DNA from 2 places in the Desulfosporosinus meridiei DSM 13257 genome. Region 2 is predicted to be linked to the other one. Evidence: a T-box and tRNA genes for the amino acid it is inferred to sense, from the RefSeq annotation. Region 2 holds a T-box; the other holds one or more tRNA genes.

Region 1 (3,417 bases), 1.6 Mb from region 2:
AAAATTGCCGCTCCAGGAATCCCATAGATCTGAGTCACTCCCTTATGTTCTAAGAACTTTACGATGAATTGTGCCCCAGTCATTTCAGCATCTTTTTCTAGCTCATCAGCAAAATAGTGTTTCACCTGTCCTTCTAATTCCCAGCGCGTCATGGTCGTCTCCCCCTTCTAATCCACTTCAAATCAGATTGTAAGCAATCTGAAAAATCATCTCAATTATTGTCCCGTATAATGAAACTCCGTTTTACTTTTAGCAGATATCTCTGTCTGTGATAGATACCTCGATATATTAGCTCTTATTCACTCGTGGATAGCCATCATAACCTCTACTGCCATGAAGGAGGCCAAAAATTCCTAGATGCAGAATTATGTTTCGTATTATAAAACTACGTTTTGAAGCCTTGTTAAAATTTGTACAAATATATTTTGCAACACAAACCGTTTCTGTTGATAAAAGTATCATAACACGAGATTAGCAATCTCTGCAATACCTATTTTCTCAATCTTTTAAAAATTTTTGTTAATCTACATAAAACAAAACTTTGACGTCATTTTTCGCTTCTAATGATAGACAAACATCTTCTTCAAAGGGATTATAATTTACTCCAATTACATCATCTAAATTAATCCAAAAAACATTACCCTCTTCGCTCCACACCGAAACTTTATCATCTGCAACATCAATATTTACAACTACCCCAAAATCGATGGTGCATTCTACAACCGCAAGAATCTCTATACACTTTAAGTTATTCCCTAAGAACTTCTCTCTAAGGGCCTTTACGAACTCAATTTTTGACGACAAGGTTATCACAATATGTTCCTCCCAAACTCATATACTCTAAATACTATTTTTTCCTTTTTCCTTCGAAAATATAAAAGAACCCGCAGACAGAAGTCACTGGGTTAGTCTTAGTAAACGATTTCTGTACTCACCGGTGGATAACTATAGTCCAATTATACCACATTCTACAACTTTAACAGCAACAAGTTGATTTCTCCAAAATCGGAAAGGTTTCCAATTTTGGGGCAACGCCTTCAAGAAACTAACCCCGAAGCTAGCGGAGTTCTTAAAAACAAATAAAGCACTCTTCCAAGAGGAAAAGCGCTAAGACCAACAAGCTTAATTTCTTACGAAAATGAACTACACTTTCATCCCACCCTCTGAACAGGCAGGTTCATGGAGTTTACATTCTAATTGACAAAAGGATTTTGGAGTTCACTCTATCAAATAGGCTGAAACCCTTACTTTAACTGGTGGGCGATACTGGTCTCGAACCAGTGGCCTCATCCGTGTGAAGGATGCGCTCTACCGCTGAGCTAATCGCCCGAATTGGATTTATGTATTCCATATTTTCGGCCAAAAACAAAATTCCCACCATTTATCCAGATTGATAAATGGTGGGCCCACTAGGATTCGAACCTAGGACCAACCCGTTATGAGCGGGGGGCTCTACCGCTGAGCTATGGGCCCAAAAAGAACTGATATAAATGGCTCCCCGAGTAGGACTCGAACCTACAACCTACCGGTTAACAGCCGGTTGCTCCACCATTGAGCTATCGAGGAATGCTCTGCACGGGTTATTATACGTAATTAACGACCTATAGTCAAGTCTTTGGCAAAAATTTTTAAAGTTTTTTAGGGACGCCTCTTTTTAGCAATTTTAGAATGGGGGAATACTCTATCACACTTCCATAAGGCAAAACGCCGCAGAGGGTAGTTCCGCCTGCGACGCTGTTCTATCTTTCCCTGAAGTTCTTGGGTTGTAAATCTCAAGAAGACTATTACTCCAAATAATCCTTCAATTTCTTACTGCGGCTAGGGTGGCGTAATTTACGCAATGCCTTGGCCTCGATCTGTCGGATACGTTCACGAGTGACACCGAATTCCTGTCCAACTTCCTCTAAAGTCCTGGTGCGTCCGTCATCAAGTCCAAAGCGTAATCTAAGAACTTTTTCTTCGCGAGGGGTCAAGGTCTCTAAGACTTCTTCTAACTGTTCTTTTAACAAGATGAACGAAGCAGCCTCAGCGGGTGCCGGAGCATCATCATCCGGAATGAAATCACCTAGATGAGAATCTTCCTCTTCCCCAATGGGGGTTTCAAGGGACACAGGTTCTTGAGCGATCTTCATAATCTCCCGAACCCTCTCCACAGGAATATCCATTACTTTTGCAATTTCTTCGGGAGCTGGCTCTCTTCCTAATTCCTGTAAAAGTTGACGAGAAACCCGAATTAGCTTATTGATAGTTTCAACCATATGCACCGGAATTCTAATGGTTCGAGCTTGATCAGCAATGGCACGGGTAATAGCTTGACGAATCCACCAAGTGGCATAGGTACTAAACTTAAAGCCTTTAACATAATCAAATTTTTCTACAGCTTTAATCAGACCAAGATTACCTTCCTGGATTAAGTCCAAAAAAAGCATGCCCCGTCCGACGTAGCGCTTAGCGATACTAACCACAAGGCGCAAGTTTGCCTCAGCTAAGCGGCGTTTTGCTTCTTCGTCACCGTTTTCCATTCGTTTGGCCAATTCGATTTCCTCATCGGCTGAGAGCAGGGGAACTCGTCCGATTTCTTTTAGGTACATGCGAACAGGATCATCAATTCCTACACCCTCCGGTACAGAAAGATCCACTTCCGCTTCTTCCTCAACATCATCGTCCGGATCCTCTACAATGTCATCATCTTCGTCAACTTTAACGCCTTTTAAGATTTCCAGTTCAACTTCCTCAGGCTCCGGCACCACATCTATTCCCATGCGTCCTAGTTGCTGATAGATATCATCAATTTGATCCGCGGAAAGTTCAATTCCTTGAAGAGCATCCATAATTTCTTTGTAAGTTAAAGATCCCTTCTTTTTTCCACTTTGAATGAGGGCTTGGACATTGTCAATCTTTTGCTTTTCGTTCATCTGTCCCCCACCTTCCCTCGGATCATTCTTTTTGGTGCCTATAACCTTACTATTCGCCACGTTTCAACCGCTCTCCTATCTCTTTCAACAGAGCCATAGCCCCTGCCATGTCACCGGATTTTTCTAAAGCTGCCATGCGGGCTTGAAGATCCTCGACTCTTTCATTTGCTTGAGTAGAAAGAATCCCTTGGATACAATCATCAAAAAGCCGCTCGGAATGGGTTATATCTAACTCTTCCAGGAGTAAACTAGCCAAGCGGCTTTGAACCTGTTCTTCAATGTTAACAGGCAATTTACCCTCCTGATTGAGATAATTAAAGATTTGCTGATGCTCCGGTACCTTCCAAAAGGATTCTCCCAATTCTGCCTTAATTTTTGGCAAGTATGAAATCTCCTCTATAAGTAACCGTAAAAGAATACGTTCGGATCGATACACCTTTAAATGGACAGTTGGTGAAGCTGGAGTATTTTCATCTTGAGAAATAATTTCACCCTTAATATT
Region 2 (3,417 bases):
GGAAAAGAACGCATAAACGTTTCTCAAAGTGCCAAAAAATTTACTTTGTACTTCCTTAAGCCCTTCAATATCAAATTTAGTCGGAATCCAAGCTGGGGAAACATGGAGTAGATACCACCTTAAAGCATCTGCTCCGTATTGATCAAAGAGCTCAAAGGGATTTACTGTATTTCCTTTGGACTTAGACATTTTGTGTCCGTCTTTATCTAGAATCAAGTCGTTGACCAATACTCGTTTATAGGGAGCTACTCCCTTAATAAAGGTAGAGATAACGAGCAGAGAATAGAACCATCCTCTCGTCTGATCAATTCCTTCACAAATAAAATCTGCCGGGAAAAGTTGATCAAAGTTTTGACTGTTTTCAAAGGGATAATGGTGCTGAGCAAAAGGCATTGAGCCACTGTCAAACCAGCAGTCAATAACATCCGTTACTCTAGTCATTGTCCCGCCACATTTTGTACATTTAAGGTGAATATCATCTACAAAGGGCCGATGTAATTCGATGGTCGTTTCATCCAGTGCCTCGACGGCATTATCAACTAATTCTCTTCTTGAGCCAATTGATGTCGTGTGTCCACAATCACATCTCCAAATATTAAGGGGTGTTCCCCAATATCGGCTTCTGGACAAAGCCCAGTCATTAGCGTTTTCTAACCAGTTGCCAAATCTTTTTTCACCGACGTAATCCGGATACCACTCAACACTGTTATTGTTTTCTACCAATTTGTCTTTGAATTTAGTCACTTCAATGTACCAGCTGGGTTTAGCATAATATAGGAGTGGGGTCTGACATCTCCAGCAGTGTGGATAATTATGCTCCATCTTTTCTTTTTTAAATAGTTTTCCTTCAGCATGCAGCCACTTGATAATTTCTAAATCTGCCTCCATAACAAAGTTCCCTGCCCAAGGTGTGGTCACAAACTTTCCAGTTTCATCGACAGGCTGAAGCACCGGCAAATTATATCGACGTCCGGTATTATAATCATCCTCCCCAAAGGCTGGAGCAGTATGAACAATTCCTGTACCGTCTTCAGTTGTTACATAGTCCCCTACGGTGACAAAAAATGCTTTCTTATCGGCCTTGACAAAAGGCATCAATTGCTCATATTCCACATGCTCCAGGTCTTTTCCTTTGATCTCTTCTATTACCTCAAACTCTTCACCCAAGACCTTATGGGACAGGGTCTTAGAAACATAATAGATTTCCTCATTCTGTCTAACCTTTAGGTATACTTCTTCAGGATTTACGGTTAGTGCCACATTGGAAGGAAGAGTCCAGGGCGTTGTTGTCCAGACCAGAAAATACTCCTGAACATCTTTGCGCTTAAATTTAACCACAACTGTGTTACTCTTAATTACTTTATAGCCTTGGGCTACTTCATGAGAAGCTAATCCCGTTCCGCAGCGGGAGCAATAGGGCAAAATCTTATGTCCTTCATAAATTAAACCTGCTTTAAAAAATTGATCTAAGATCCACCACACACTCTCAATATAATTATTATCCAAGGTTACATAGGGATGATCTAAATCAATGGAATATCCCATGCGCTTGGTCATCTCTCGCCATTGCTTCTCATAGCTAAACACAGATTCTCGACACTTTTGATTGAAATCGGCAATTCCATAATCTTCAATTTCCTGCTTGTTAGAAAGCTTGAGCTGCTTTTCAACCTCTATTTCCACAGGAAGACCATGAGTATCCCAGCCAGCTTTACGCTTGACTTGATACCCCTGCATGGTCTTGTACCTACAAACGGAATCCTTTAACGTTCTGGCGATAACGTGGTGTATCCCTGGTTTGCCATTGGCCGTAGGAGGACCTTCGTAAAAAACGAAAGGTGTTTTTCCTTCCCTAATTTGAATACTTTTTTTTAGTATCTCCTGTTCATCCCAAGAATTTGCTATTTCGCTTTCCCTTTTAGCCACCGTCAGATCCGAAAGAGGTTTAAAATTAGACATCATCATCTTCCCTTCTTATTTGAGCAATGTGTTGACCTAGTCATGTTGGATAAATAACATCAAGAAATCCCTAAGTCTATGACTTAGGGACGGATTATCCGCGGTACCACCCTTTTTATTAATAGAAATAGTTACCTACCCATTAATCGCTTAAAACATGTAACGCATGCCTACGGAGCAACTTAGATTCCTTCAGCCGCCCAACTCCAAGGTGATCTTCACAAAAAACCTTCGTCATAATCTTTCAGCCTAGGATTATGTCTCTAAAGCCCAGTTTTTTTGTTACTGTCCTTTTCATCATTGTTGTTAATATTTTTCCCAATATCCATGTGATTAAACCTAATATTGTTTTATAATATTCCAGCTACATGAATATTGTCAAGAGCTTTAATGTCCAACCCCATATCCTTTCTGGATCCGATACCAACGATCAAACACAGATGACTCCTTTTAGAATAAGGAATCATCTGTATCTAATTTTGCAGACTTTAATGCAATTACTCTCCAGACCCTTTTGGGACATATCTAATCCTTACTTCGCCTTTTAAGAAGTTCTCTGCTAACTTCTTCTACGCTGACCCCTCGCTCTTCCAACATCACTAAGACATGATAGAACAAATCCGAAACTTCACACCTTATCTCATCCGGATCAGAATTTTTAGCAGCAATAATCACTTCTGCACTTTCTTCTCCAACCTTTTTGAGGATTTTGTCAATTCCCTTTTCAAACAAATAAGTGGTATAAGCCCCCTCAGGACGTTCTAAGTTCCTAGAGTGAATAACTTCCGTTAAAAGTTCTAGAGTCCTGCCCAGTGTTAGCTCAGGTCTTACCTCCGGTTCCCCGATCTCTTTAAACCCTTCGTTAGTTAAATCATAGTGGAAACACGAAAAGTAATTTTCATGGCAAGCCATACCTATCTGCTTCACAGTCAAGAGTAATGTGTCCTTGTCACAGTCAAATTTAATGTCGACGATCTCCTGAAAATGCCCAGAGGTTTCCCCTTTCAGCCACAAGGATTGTCGGCTTCTACTATAATAGCAAGCCTTCCTCTCAAGCAGGGTTCGCCGTAAGGACTCTTCATTCATATATGCCAGCATTAAGACTCCTTTAGTCTCTACATCCTGAACAATCGCAGGCACAAGGCCCTGAGCATCCCAGCGGATCGTCGATAAGTCTAAAGCTTGAATTATATTTCTATCCATAGGGATCTTCCTTTCTCCATACCATTAACCACTTAAGCTTGTTAGTTAGTTTTGACTAAGTATCAAATTATATCATTTATTCCTTAATCATGATCGCCTAATCTTCTTTTCTTAACGGAAGTATTTAAGGGTTTTAGAATTAACACAAGTCTTCGAAGATCGAGTTCTATGTCAGGCAAGTCCACGAACAAGGATCCCCTGTTCCGCCAAATATTGTTTAGCCTCCTGAATACTGTACTCCTTATAATGGAAGAT

The links. A T-box is a leader RNA that pairs with one kind of tRNA and senses whether it is charged. The one in region 2 lies ahead of ileS (isoleucine--tRNA ligase), so its partner is inferred to be a tRNA-Ile.
Region 1: it has a tRNA-Ile gene. The T-box ahead of ileS (isoleucine--tRNA ligase) is inferred to sense a tRNA for this amino acid. The anticodon was not compared.

The regions. Positions count from the first base shown of each region.
Region 1 covers NC_018515.1:4,111,169-4,114,585, forward strand. Annotated here, with positions in the region: gene DESMER_RS19025 (thiamine pyrophosphate-binding protein) at 1-152, opposite strand, end outside; gene DESMER_RS19030 (hypothetical protein) at 520-813, opposite strand; tRNA gene DESMER_RS19035 (tRNA-Val) at 1,255-1,329, opposite strand; tRNA gene DESMER_RS19040 (tRNA-Ile) at 1,399-1,473, opposite strand; tRNA gene DESMER_RS19045 (tRNA-Asn) at 1,492-1,566, opposite strand; gene rpoD (RNA polymerase sigma factor RpoD) at 1,785-2,975, opposite strand; gene dnaG (DNA primase) at 2,965-3,417, opposite strand, start outside.
Region 2 covers NC_018515.1:793,859-797,275, reverse strand. Annotated here, with positions in the region: gene ileS (isoleucine--tRNA ligase) at 1-1,959, opposite strand, end outside; T-box leader at 2,042-2,266, opposite strand; gene hisIE (bifunctional phosphoribosyl-AMP cyclohydrolase/phosphoribosyl-ATP diphosphatase HisIE) at 2,485-3,162, opposite strand; gene hisF (imidazole glycerol phosphate synthase subunit HisF) at 3,334-3,417, opposite strand, start outside.